DNA from 3 places in the Desulfotomaculum sp. genome. Region 3 is predicted to be linked to each of the others. Evidence: predicted binding sites of a transcription regulator. Region 3 holds the regulator's gene; each other region holds the start of a gene.

Region 1 (4,239 bases), on a different contig from region 3:
AACATCTTTCGCTCCTATCCCTTCATTATTTTATTACTGGCCCTGGGTCCCTTTACCAAATTTGTGGTGGGCACCACCATCGGAACCACCGCGGCCATTGTACCCCTCACCGTTGCCGCCGCTCCCTTTGTGGCTAGAATGGTGGAAACTTCTTTAAAGGAAGTAAACTGGGGGGTGGTCGAGGCTTCTCTGGCAATGGGGGCCAGCACCTGGCAAATTATTCGCAAGGTACTGCTTCCTGAGGCCCTGCCTGGTATTATTTTAGGTACGACTATTACGGCCATTGCCGTGGTTGGTTACTCTGCCATGGCCGGTGTCGTGGGAGGAGGTGGCCTAGGGGATCTGGCCATACGTTACGGCTACATGCGGTTTGATTCAGTAGTAATGGTAACCACCGTGGTCATTCTAGTTATTATGGTTCAAATCATGCAAACCCTTGGCAATATACTTGCCGAAAAATTTAACAAAAACTAAGGAGGAGTTTCCGTGAAAAAGAAGTTTGCGTTACTGTTAACTTGCCTGCTATCTCTCAGCCTGCTGCTGGTTGGCTGCGGCGGCGAAAAGGAACAACCACAAGCTGCTAATGATGATAAAGAAGCGAAGGTATTAAAGGTTGGCGCTACCCCGGTACCCCATGCTGAAATATTAAAAATAGTGAAACCTATTTTAGAGAAGGATGGCATCCAACTGGAAATCGTGGAATTTAACGATTATGTACAACCCAACCTGGCCCTTAATGACAAGCTGCTGGATGCTAACTACTTCCAGCACCTACCTTACCTTGAAGAATTCAACAACCAAAAGAGTATGGAATTAAGCTATACTGCCAAAATTCACTTTGAACCAATGGGTCTTTTCTCCAAGAAAATTACCGCCGTCAGCGAATTTAAAGAAGGCGACAAAATTGGTATTCCCAACGACCCCACCAACGGTGGTAGAGCCCTGGCTGTTTTAGAAGAGGCTGGTCTGCTGAAACTTAAGGAAGGCGTTGGCATCAGTGCCACAGTACGGGATATCGTAGAGAAGAAAGTAGAAGTTATTGAATTAGAAGCTGCTCAACTCCCCCGTTCCGTCGATGATCTAGCTGGTGCAGTAATTAACGGTAACTTTGCCGTCCAAGCCAACTTTGTTCCCACCGATGCCATGGTGGCCGAAGATGCTCAATCTGAAGCCGCTGACACCTATGGCAACATTTTAGCCATCCGCAAAGGGGACGAAAACCGTGAAGAAATCAAAAAACTGACCGAAGCTTTAAAGAGCCCAGAAGTTAAGAAATTTATCGAAGACACCTACAAAGGTGCCGTTGTAGCAACATTTTAATCCATAACCGCAAGTCCCCCGGAAAACTCCGGGGGACTTTGCTTTTAGCCTTTAGCTGTTACCCGGTTAGCTATCTTACCCTGAAAATAGCCGTGGGCCATGGGCTTTGCCGCCTTTCAATGTTAGATACAGCTAATAGCTGACGGCTGATGGCTAGGAATGAGACATTTCTTTGTACAGCTTATGAATGGAGCTGCTTTCAATGCGGGAGATGAAGGAACGTGAAATGGCTAGCTGCTGGCCTACCTCCCGTTGGGTATATTCCTGACCGCCATCTAGGCCGTATCTTAATTTTATGACTGCCTGTTCCCTGGGAGATAGTTTTTGCAGGGCCTTTTCCAGTCTTTCCACTTCCAAACTGGTTTCTACCACCTCATCCACCGGGGTATCTTCGTTCATCAGGGTATCTTGCAATTCCAAAAGTCCCCCATCTTTATCATAATCCAGAGGTTCTGAAATGGAGATGGTATTTCTCATGGTCTTTTGTTTGCGCAGCACCATCAGCATCTCATTTTGAATACAAACCCCGGCATAGGTTGAAAACTTTCTGGCTTTGGTCATGTCAAAGGTATCTACTCCCTTAATTAAACCAATTACACCAATTTGAAAGAGGTCTTGTTTTTCCACACCATTGTCTTTTAACTTATTGGCAATCTTAGCAACTAATCTTAGGTTCCGTTCTATTAATACCGTTTTAGCCAATTTATCCCCTTTGGCTAATCTTAATAACCATTCCCTCTCTTCCTCGGGGGATAAGGGATCTGGCAAACTGCCGGATGAAATATAGGAAACCAAAATTGCAATGCCATTTAAAACCGAAAGGGCTATTAAGGTAATGATACCTGCGGTCACTTAGCATCCCTCCGTAACAAAAATACTTATCTACTTTATGCTACGTGGGAAACGATTAAAATGTGCTTGTTCACATAAAAAAAGTAGTTAGAAAGTTCTGGCGAAGGATTTTCAAGTAAATTCATGGAAATAAGAATTATGTCGAATAGAGGAGGGTTTTATGAGGAGAATATAGTTATATTTTTTAACCGTGTGCGTGTCCCTTTTATAAAAACCTTCTTATGTTTTTGGTACATGCACATTTTTTCACTTGATTGTTAATTTTTCTTTAAGTCTTTTTAATTTTTTAACATTAACAAACTGTATGTGGTATACTCTTTCATGGACAAGGATAAAAAATATTTCCTTGGGGGGGACTGTATGTTATTTAAGAAGAAGGATATTTTCTTTGAAACCTTCATCGCTATTTCAAAAAACATTACCGAGGCTGCTGAAGAATTCAGCTCCGAAATACACAAACCCGGCACTGAGAGAAAAGCTTTGACGGATATTCAAGACTTGGAAAAAAAAGGTGATCGCTACACCCATAGCATCTATAAGGAATTAAACAAAACTTTTATAACACCTCTGGAACGGGAAGATATTTTGAATCTGGCCGTTAAAATGGACGATATACTGGATGGTATCGAGGCTACCTTGATTCGTATGGATATCTATGACATCCGTGATATTAACATTTTCATTAAGCGAAATACGGAAATTATTGTCGAACAGTGCAAGGAAGTTGAAGGAGCCATCGAAAAACTGACTTCCAAAAAGTTTCTTGATATTCGGCCTCATGCTGTACGCATTAATGAACTGGAAAACGAAGCGGATGACCTATTCAATAATAGTTTACGGGAATTGGTTTCCTCCTGTACCGATGCCATCGAATTTGTTAAGTACAAGCAGATTTATGAGATGTTAGAAGAGGTTACCGATGCCTGTGAAGACGTGGCAAATATTCTTGAGAGCGTTCTCATGCGAAATTCCTAATAAGGAAGGCGTAATATGGAACTACATTTTGTCATTATTGCCGTTGTTATTTTGGCCTTAAGCTTTGATTTTATTAACGGATTTCACGACACTGCAAATGCCATTGCCACCTCTATTTCCACCAAGGCTATCCGACCCAGAGTAGCTATCGTCTTAGCTGCAGTTATGAATTTATTGGGTGCCCTTACTTTTACTGGCGTTGCTAAAACGGTGGGTGGCAGTGTAGCTAACCCGGCTAGTCTGGATAACGGGGTTTACGTAGTGGCCGCCGCCCTGGTGGCAGCCATTATTTGGAACCTACTAACCTGGTATTATGGTATTCCCAGCAGTTCTTCTCACGCCTTGATTGGTTCTTTAGCTGGTGCTGTTATTGCCTCGGCTGGATTTAGTGCTGTAAACCTTAAAGGTTTCTTAACCATTATCGAAGCTCTTATTTTATCCCCCTTAATTGCCTTTACCATTGGCTATATTATTATGTCTATTATTCGCATAATATTTGCCAATTTTTCACCCCATAAAATGAATTCGAAATTTCGCTTTTTACAGATATTTACCGCATCCTTTCAAGCTTTCAGCCACGGCACCAACGATGCCCAAAAAACAATGGGTATTATCACCTTTGCTTTGGTTGCAGGGGGGTATCAGGATACCTTGGATGTAGCCCTCTGGGTGAAAGTCTCTGCCGCGGTTGCCATGGCCCTGGGTACCTCCGTGGGCGGTTGGCGTATTATTAAAACCGTTGGTTCTAAGATCATTAAATTAGAGCCGGCCAGTGGTTTTGCTGCAGATTTATCCTCTGCCCTTATTATTATTGGTGCCACCATTATTCGATTACCCGTTTCCACCACCCATGTCATTAGCTCGTCCATTATGGGTGTTGGTTCAGCCAAGCGTTTATCCTCTGTTAAGTGGGGTACCGCAGTAACAATGGTTTCTGCCTGGATTATTACTTTACCAATCACAATGCTTTTGGCTGCGCTAAGCTTTATTATTGTTCAAGCATTATTCCTATAAGAAAAGAGACAGGGAGTCGGTTCTCTCTGTCTCTTTTCTTATATCTTCAATTATCACCACAGCGGAGACGGTTCTCCC
Region 2 (4,239 bases), on a different contig from region 3:
GTGGAAAAATAATAGTCTGCATTTTCAACGCCACTTACAGGCACTGCTTCCCAACCCTCCACCATGCCCAAGGCAGTTCTTGCCTTACGTATTTCCACTTCTGTCTGGCCTAAAAGCATGGCCAAATAACGATCCGCAAAACCATCCTTTTTTGCCTTAATGAGTAGCTCAGCGGGCAAACTTCCATCTTTATATTTTAATATTTCCTCTTCCAACAAAACAAGTTCCTTCATTTGTTCAATAAAATAGGATTTAATATGGGTCAGCTTATGAATCAAATCTATATCGGCACCCTTGCGCAGGGCTTCATACATCAGAAACTGGCGTTCACTGGTTGGCTCAGTAAGCATGGCAAGTAATTCATCCAGAGAATACTGGTTAAAATTCTTAGCAAAACCCAAACCATAGCGGTTGCTTTCAAGGGAACGTATGGCCTTCTGAAAAGCTTCCTTGTAGTTTTTACCAATGCTCATAACCTCGCCCACTGCACGCATTTGAGTCCCCAGTTTATCCTGGGCACCAGGGAATTTTTCAAAGGCCCAACGGGCAAATTTGATTACCACATAGTCGCCGGAGGGGGTGTATTTTTCCAGGCTTCCATCCCGCCAGTAAGGAATTTCATCCAGTGTAAGGCCAACTGCCAGCATGGCTGATACATAGGCAATAGGAAAACCAGTGGCCTTGGATGCTAATGCGGAAGAGCGAGAGGTACGTGGGTTTATCTCAATAATGACAACCCTGCCGGTTTTCGGATCGTGGGCAAACTGAACATTGGTCCCACCAATAACCTCAATGGCTTCCACCACATCATAGGCATACTTTTGTAATCGCTGCTGCAGCTCAGGGCTGATGGTCAGCATCGGGGCTGCACAGAAGGAGTCCCCGGTATGCACTCCCACAGCGTCGATATTCTCAATGAAACAAACCGTAATCATCTGGTTCTTACTATCCCTGACAACCTCAAGCTCCAGTTCTTCCCAGCCCAGCACAGACTCCTCAACAAGAATTTGTCCTACCATACTGGAAGCAATACCACGGTTAGCGATGGTTCTGAGTTCCTCAACATTATAGACCAGGCCCCCGCCTGTGCCGCCCATGGTATAGGCCGGTCTGATCACCACAGGATAGCCAAGCTCCTGGGCTATTTTTTCTGCCTCCTCAACACCATAGGCTGCCTGACTGCGGGGCATTTCGATGCCCAGTCTGTTCATGGTTTCCTTAAAGGCTATTCGATCCTCGCCCCGTTCAATGGCATCTATCTGAACACCAATAACCTTAACACCGTATTGTTCTAAAACACCACTTTGGCTAAGTTCGGAACAAAGGTTAAGAGCAGTTTGTCCGCCCAAATTTGGTAACACAGCATCGGGTCTTTCCCTGGCAATAATTTCGGTAAGGCTTTTGGGATTTAGGGGTTCAACGTAGGTTGCATCTGCAATTCCTGGGTCAGTCATAATGGTAGCCGGATTGGAATTGACCAGAACTACCTGGTAACCTAACTTTTTCAAAGCCTTACAGGCCTGGGTCCCAGAGTAATCAAACTCACAGGCCTGACCAATAATAATCGGACCAGACCCAATAATTAAAATTTTATTTATGTCCGTTCTTTTTGGCATGTTCGTCCTCCCTCTTACAATCGATGCATTATTATGCATTTATTTGAATTAATATAATGTTAATTTTATCATATTGTTTACAATCTACAAGTAGTTATGCTAAAAAATTTCTCTAAAAGAGAGCTGGCAAGGGTTATTTGCCCTTGCCAGCTCATCCTTGCCGCATTATTTAAATAGTTTAATAAGAAACCCGTTTTCCTCTACATTAGGAATAAAAAAAGCTACCCCATAACTGGCTGCCATGGCAGATACAATTGTCCATAATACTAAGCTGATAAGCATCCAAATAAACACCCGTTGCCTTTTTGAACCAAAGCTTATTGCCATAAGGGCAGAAATATGGGAACCTACAAGCATAGGACCAAAAATGGTTAGTCCGGGTAAGCCAAATTTGCTAAAAAGATTTCTGGCTCGTTTTTTCTTTTTTGATTCCGGTTCAGGAGTATCTTCCTCACTGTTCTGGAACGCCATTTCATCTTCCCCTTTTATCTCATTACGCTTTAGCTTTCTTGCACCCCACCATCTCTTGACCTTATCAGCAAAGATGATTAACAGCACTACCGTAAGTAAATTCCCTAGAAACCCTAGTACAGCCACTGGTATTGGAGCTAGCCCTCCAGCTATCGCCAGCGGGACAACCGTAACCAGTTCAAACAAAGGAACGGCAGCCAAGAAGAAAACCAAAAAATAAGATATAAACAATTAGCAACCTCCTAATCAGGAAAATTTAAGTCCTTGGTTTGTATAATCTGATACTATTATCGTTGAACATTGCATTATAGGTCAAGGGGGCGTCTCTATAAATGAAACGCCCCCTTGCTAATGTTTTAAACTAACCTAATTTGTCACCTTTACGAACCGGTTGGTCTGGTTGAATTAATACCACCCCTTGTGCAGCATAAACGCCTAATATTAAGACCTCCGATGTAAAACCTGCAATTCTTTTTGATGGAAAATTTACCACCCCTAAAACTTGCTTACCTACCAACTCTTCCCCTTGATAGCACTCAGTAATCTGGGCACTGGACTTCTTTACACCGATTTCATCACCAAAATCAACCCATAATTTATAGGCAGGTATTCTAGCCTTTTCAAAAAACTCCACCTGTGTAATCTCACCAACCCGGATATCCAATTTCATAAAATCTTCAAAAGTAGCGTTAGACATATTGTAAAACCTCCTATACACATTGTAAAAAGCTAATACTCCATGGAGTTAACGATTTTTCGGTAAACCCAGGATCCTTTCTGTTTTATTGTAAATTATTAATATTTATTTTTCAATTTTACTACGATTATCATAGAAAGCCAACGTATCTGCCGGGACACAGTCAATCAATCGCTGCAATGGTTATTTTCAGCATACCCTAATCAGGGAATATTCGAAGGAATCTGAACTTTTTCATCGAATATGTCTATCTGTAAAGAAGTGGTAATACTTGAGCATTGCATTAATCGGCCTCCTGCAAAGGGTTTGTCTCAGAAAAGCTTATGGAGGTAATGGACGATGAATATATACAAAATCGCAGACCTTACTGTTGCCTTACAGGCAAACGGAGAAACCTTACAAAAACAAACCCTGGCCTATTTATCGAATCCAACCAGGCCTGTGGATATCAGCATCACCTTGACCGAGGATTTCTTGCTGCAAAAGCAAGGGGAAAATCCTCATTTAAGCCCTAATGAATGTGAATATATCTGGACCGGTGCTGAGTTTTACCACCGTCTGTTAGACTTTGACGGTTTTGTCTTACATTCCTCAGCGGTGGCCTATGAGGGACAAGCTTATCTTTTCTCCGCACCCTGCGGTACCGGCAAATCTACCCATGCCAGTCAGTGGCAGGCGTATTTCGGCGAGGATAAAGCAGTCATTATTAATGATGACAAACCAGCCATCCGGCTCATTGATCAGCATTTCTACGTCTACGGAACACCCTGGAGCGGCAAAAGTCCACACAATACCAATATTAAGGTACCCCTGCAAGCCATCTGTTTTTTAGAACAGTCAGCGAACAATTGGCTAGCAAAAATTGCTGTTAAAGACGCGCTCAGGTTAATTCTTAATCAAACCCTGCGCCCCCATAATATACAGCATATGGATAAGTTGCTTTATTTATTGGACCGTCTCCTGCGGCAGATTCCGATTTATAAAATGGGCTGCAATATTAGTGAGCAAGCGGTAATCATGGCTTACCAGGCGATGTCTGCCAAAAGAAAGGGTGAGAAAAATTAAAATCAAAGAGGGCTATATGCTGCGGCAAGTGGCAGGAAATAATGTGGTCGTGGCAATTGGCAAAGCCACCCTTGATTTCAACGGGTTAATTAGTTTAAACGATACGGGAACCTTTCTCTGGAAACTGTTGGAAAAAGGTACCAACAAAGAGGAACTGCTTTTGGCCATCCTAGACGAATATGACATTGATGAGGCAAGGGCAAAAAGGGATATCGCAGAATTTATTGAGAAGCTGAAAGGTGCAGATTTGCTTGTCCAGGCGAATTTTACTTAGTGAAGTATCCCCGCTCATGGAGGAAATCCTGAAAGGCGGCGGCGAAGTGTCCTTTACTCCCAGGGGAAATAGTATGCACCCCATGCTGCGAAACCACCTGGATAAAATTATTCTGG
Region 3 (4,239 bases):
GCCACCCGAATGGAGCGGCTGGTAACAATGCCGCCAAGGGATATCACCGCAACCTCTGTGGTACCACCGCCAATGTCAACAATCATATTGCCGGTGGGCTCATGGACAGGCAATCCAGAGCCGATGGCCGCAGCCATCGGTTCTTCAATAAGATAAGCTTCCCTGGCACCTGCTTGTAAAGCAGCTTCACGAACAGCCCTTTCTTCAACAGCAGTTACCCCAGAGGGAACACTTATTACTACCCTGGGTTTAACGATAAAGGAACGGCTCCTGAGCGCTTTGTTAATGAAATATTTGATCATGCTTTGGGTTACGTCAAAGTCCGCAATAACACCATCTTTCATGGGGCGGATGGCAACAATGTTGCCAGGGGTTCGACCAATCATTCTCTTTGCTTCTTCTCCCACAGCCAGTACTTGTCCAGTTTCTCTCGTAATGGCAACAACCGAGGGTTCTCGAAGGACAATTCCTTTCCCCTTTAAATAAACCAATGAATTTGCGGTTCCCAAATCTATTCCCATATCCTTGGAAAACATACCAAGTCTCATGAATTTTCCTCCTTAAATAGCTAAGTAGGCTTATTAAACTAAACCCTTAGACTTTAAACTAGTAAATTTATTATCTCCAATAACAATGTGGTCTAGGACATCAATTCCGATAATTTCTCCCGCTTCTATCAATCTTTTGGTTAAAGCAATATCCTCCCTGCTAGGAGTCGGATCCCCACTGGGGTGATTATGCACTAAAATCATACAGGCAGCACTGCGACGGATGGCCATCTTGAATAGTTCCCGAGGATGCACCACCGAGGAATTCAAGGTTCCAATGGAGATAGTTTCTCTAGCTAGAACCTGATTTTTAGTGTTTAGCAGCAGGGCAAGAAAATGTTCCCGATCTAAGTTTCTAAGATCTTCCATTAACAAGGCACAAACATCTTCCGGGCACCTAATAACGGTACGTTCTTCCCCAGGCATGGCTGCCAAACGGCGGCCCAGTTCTAAAGCAGCCTTTACTTGAACAGCCTTAACAGGCCCCACACCCTTTATTTGACTAAGTTCCTCAATGGTGGCCTGTGAAAGTGCTCGCAAATCTTTAAAGCGACTGAATATTTCGGCTGCCAGCTCCACCACGGAAACCTTTGTTGTTCCGGTGCGCAACAGGATAGCCAACAAATCAATATCCGAGAGACTTCCGGCACCCTCCTTTAACATACGCTCCCTAGGGCGCAATTCCGGGGGTAACTCCCGCATAATTGGATATGTCATATAATTTCGACTCCAAACATTCGTAATGAGTCTGCCAGTTTTGACACAGGCAAACCTACAACACTAAAGTAGCAACCACGAATGCTGTCAATAAAAATAGATGCCAAACCCTGGACAGCGTAACCACCCGCCTTGTCCATGGGTTCTCGAGTTTCTACATAACGCTTAATTTGTTCCATTGTGAGGGGTTTAAAACGAACTGCCGTAACTTGATGTGTTACAACACTTTGACCGGTAGCAGCATCGATGACGGCTAAACCAGTAAAGACTTCGTGACTTCTTCCCTGTAGGCTATTTAACATTTGTACGGCTTCTTCAGCGTTTGCTGGTTTGCCCAGAGGTTTGTTTTCCAAAACAACAAGGGTATCTGCACCAATAATCAGACCCTGGTTGCGTTCTACGGCTACGGCTGCTGCTTTGCGCTCAGCCAGTTTCTCAACCATTTGGGCTGGTAGAACACTTTCTTCCAAGGTTTCATCTACGTCACTAACTTGTACCTCAAATGCTAATCCCAGATTTTTGAGTAGTTCCTGTCTCCTGGGTGATGCAGATGCAAGAATAATTTGCCGCACAAAGGACACCCCTATGATTTTTTATAATCTTCGATAGGCTAGAAAGCCAAAAAGCAAACCAAGAGCCGTTATTGGCCCCAAAGACATCGTTAAACCAAAGGATAGTTCAAGAAAATAAAGGTTAATGCTTGTATGTTTAAGGCCGATGGACGTAAAGTTGCCCAACACCGGTATATATGAGGCTATTACATGGCCCAATGCACTACCGGCAATGGCCCCAGCCAGCAATAGTACAATAAGGGTTCCTGTTCTCTTGCCCGTTCTCATTTTTCCCACCTTTTCACCTATATAGAAGTTGATATTACTTCTATTAAGTTTATCATTGACCCTAATATATGACAAGCAAATTACATTTAGATTAGTTGTCCCCCAGTTGATGATAAGTATGTAAAAGAGGTGGGTTTGTTTCCCCACCTCTTACCATCTTACTTTTCTTTTAGAGCCAAGTTAAAGGTTAAAATTTCCAGTTTAACTGAAAGGTCTACGTTGCGGACTTCTATCTCATCCGGTACGTTCAAAGAAATGGGTGCAAAGTTTAACAGTGCCTCTAAACCTGATTTTACCATAAAATCAGCAATATCCTGGGCTGCCTTAGAAGGTACGGCAATAATACCAATCCTGACATTACTTTCCTTAACCACTTTGGGTAATTCCTCAAGGGGAAGTACCTCCATATCAGCAATCCTTTTGCCAATTTTGGTAAGGTCATTATCAAAAACCCCGACGATCGAAAAACCTCTGTCTTTAAACTCCTTGTAGGTAACCAGAGCGGAGCCCAAATTACCAGCCCCGACCATCACTAGGCTCCAAGGATCGGATAAGCCGAGAATCTTTACTGTGTAGCGAATTAAGTCTTTAACGTTATAGCCAACTCCCCTGGTGCCAAACTCCCCGAAATAGGCCAAATCCTTACGAACTTGGGCAGGACTAACACCAACGCCTTCGGCTATATCCCCAGAGGATACAGTTGTGATACCCTTTTTATCTAATCTCTTTAAAAATCTCGAATATATTGACAATCTAGTAATTGTTGCTTCTGGGATCTTGAGTGCTTTCACCAGGGCCCCTCCCTTTTATATAAAAGATAATCCTTTTATTTTATTTTACTACAACTTATTTATTCCCATAATAATATTATAGTAGTAAAATGGGTCCGTTGCAAAGAGTATTTGTGAATACTGTGACAAGTTTTCCGCAAAAATAGTATATTTAAATCGCCTTTATGACTTATAATATTCTATCTTGTGACACAACTTGACAACATTATTTATATTTATCTTTTTTGTGACAATTTTCTAGTTTTTTTGCACATTATTATTGTTATTGTTTGCACTAGAATCACTTTAATGATCGTAAATTCTTTAGCAAGGACCTTGCCTCTGCCACCATATATAATGAACCTGTTATACACAGTACATCATTCTCTTTTATCTGAGCCAATGCCTTTTGAATGGCCTCCTCAACAGCTTCAACCACCGCTACCTCATCTAAATAGGTGCGGGCATCATCCGCTAACTTCGTCCAGTCCCCTGCTCTTGGATTATTGGAGCGTGTTACCACCACTGCCTTAGCCAGTGGTGCCAGTTCTGCTACCACCTTGGAACGCTCTTTATCTGCCAACATACCTAAAACAAATACAATTTTTCGGTTAGGAAAATAGTCTCGTAAAGCCCTTTTCAAAGCGAGGGCCCCGGCATGGTTATGGGCACCATCCAGTAAAACAGTGGGGTTATTCTGAACAATCTCCAGGCGGCCCGGCCATTTTACGGTTCTTAAGCCATTTATTATGGCAGTGTCAGGTATGCTATGATCCTTTTCTGTGCCAAGCATTTCCACTGCTGCCACTGCGGTGGCTGCATTAATTTGTTGGTGAGCCCCCAGTAAAGGAAGCTTTACTTGATATGTATTTTGTTGTCCGTTAATGATAAAGGTTTGAAAATCCTGTTTTAGCTCCCGCTGAACCTGTGACCATGTCACGTCTCTACCAATTTGTATTAACTGACAATGATTACTCCATGCCACCTGACGGATAATCTCCAGCGGTTCAGCCTCAGCGGCAGTAACAATCGGCACATCCGGTTTGATAATACCAGCCTTAACTCTGGCGATTTCCGCCAAGGTGTCACCCAGGTAATCCATATGGTCCATTGCCACATTGGTAATTACAGCAACCCTCGGCTTGACTATGTTGGTGGAGTCAATGGCACCGCCTAATCCCACTTCCAGTACCACAAAATCCGTTTCTTCATTGGCAAAATAGAGCAAAGCCAATGCCGTACTCACTTCAAACTCAGTGGGATGTTCAAATCCTTCCTGCACCATCCTAGTTAACTCAGGTTTAACAACTTCGATTAACGCCACCAATTTTTCTGATGTTATAGGCTGTCCATTGATCATAAACC

What was found. The regulator Rex, encoded in region 3, represses fermentation and respiration genes when NADH is low (regulators of the CRP and FNR family bind a similar motif). The targets are predictions, from matches to a motif close to ATTGTTAANNNNTTAACAAT.
Region 1: AC1U9Z_RS04670 (DUF47 domain-containing protein) is a predicted target of Rex. The motif match lies at 2,447-2,466, and genes of this name have one in related genera.
Region 2: AC1U9Z_RS13995 (tRNA-binding protein) is a predicted target of Rex. The motif match lies at 2,882-2,901, and genes of this name have one in related genera.

What each region holds. Positions count from the first base shown of each region.
Region 1 is NZ_CEVWQM010000005.1:156,607-160,845, reverse strand. It holds gene AC1U9Z_RS04685 (methionine ABC transporter permease) at 1-474, shown strand, start outside; gene AC1U9Z_RS04680 (MetQ/NlpA family ABC transporter substrate-binding protein) at 487-1,320, shown strand; gene sigK (RNA polymerase sporulation sigma factor SigK) at 1,474-2,172, opposite strand; gene AC1U9Z_RS04670 (DUF47 domain-containing protein) at 2,533-3,147, shown strand; gene AC1U9Z_RS04665 (inorganic phosphate transporter) at 3,163-4,161, shown strand.
Region 2 is NZ_CEVWQM010000025.1:21,930-26,168, forward strand. It holds gene carB (carbamoyl-phosphate synthase large subunit) at 1-1,616, opposite strand, end outside; gene AC1U9Z_RS13990 (small multi-drug export protein) at 1,782-2,318, opposite strand; gene AC1U9Z_RS13995 (tRNA-binding protein) at 2,449-2,784, opposite strand; gene AC1U9Z_RS14000 (hypothetical protein) at 3,124-3,849, shown strand; gene AC1U9Z_RS14005 (PqqD family protein) at 3,866-4,123, shown strand; gene AC1U9Z_RS14010 (S24/S26 family peptidase) at 4,101-4,239, shown strand, end outside.
Region 3 is NZ_CEVWQM010000018.1:61,532-65,770, reverse strand. It holds gene AC1U9Z_RS11820 (rod shape-determining protein) at 1-548, opposite strand, end outside; gene radC (RadC family protein) at 582-1,265, opposite strand; gene AC1U9Z_RS11810 (Maf family protein) at 1,262-1,837, opposite strand; gene AC1U9Z_RS11805 (DUF4321 domain-containing protein) at 1,859-2,104, opposite strand; gene AC1U9Z_RS11800 (redox-sensing transcriptional repressor Rex) at 2,263-2,895, opposite strand; gene AC1U9Z_RS11795 (bifunctional folylpolyglutamate synthase/dihydrofolate synthase) at 3,176-4,239, opposite strand, start outside.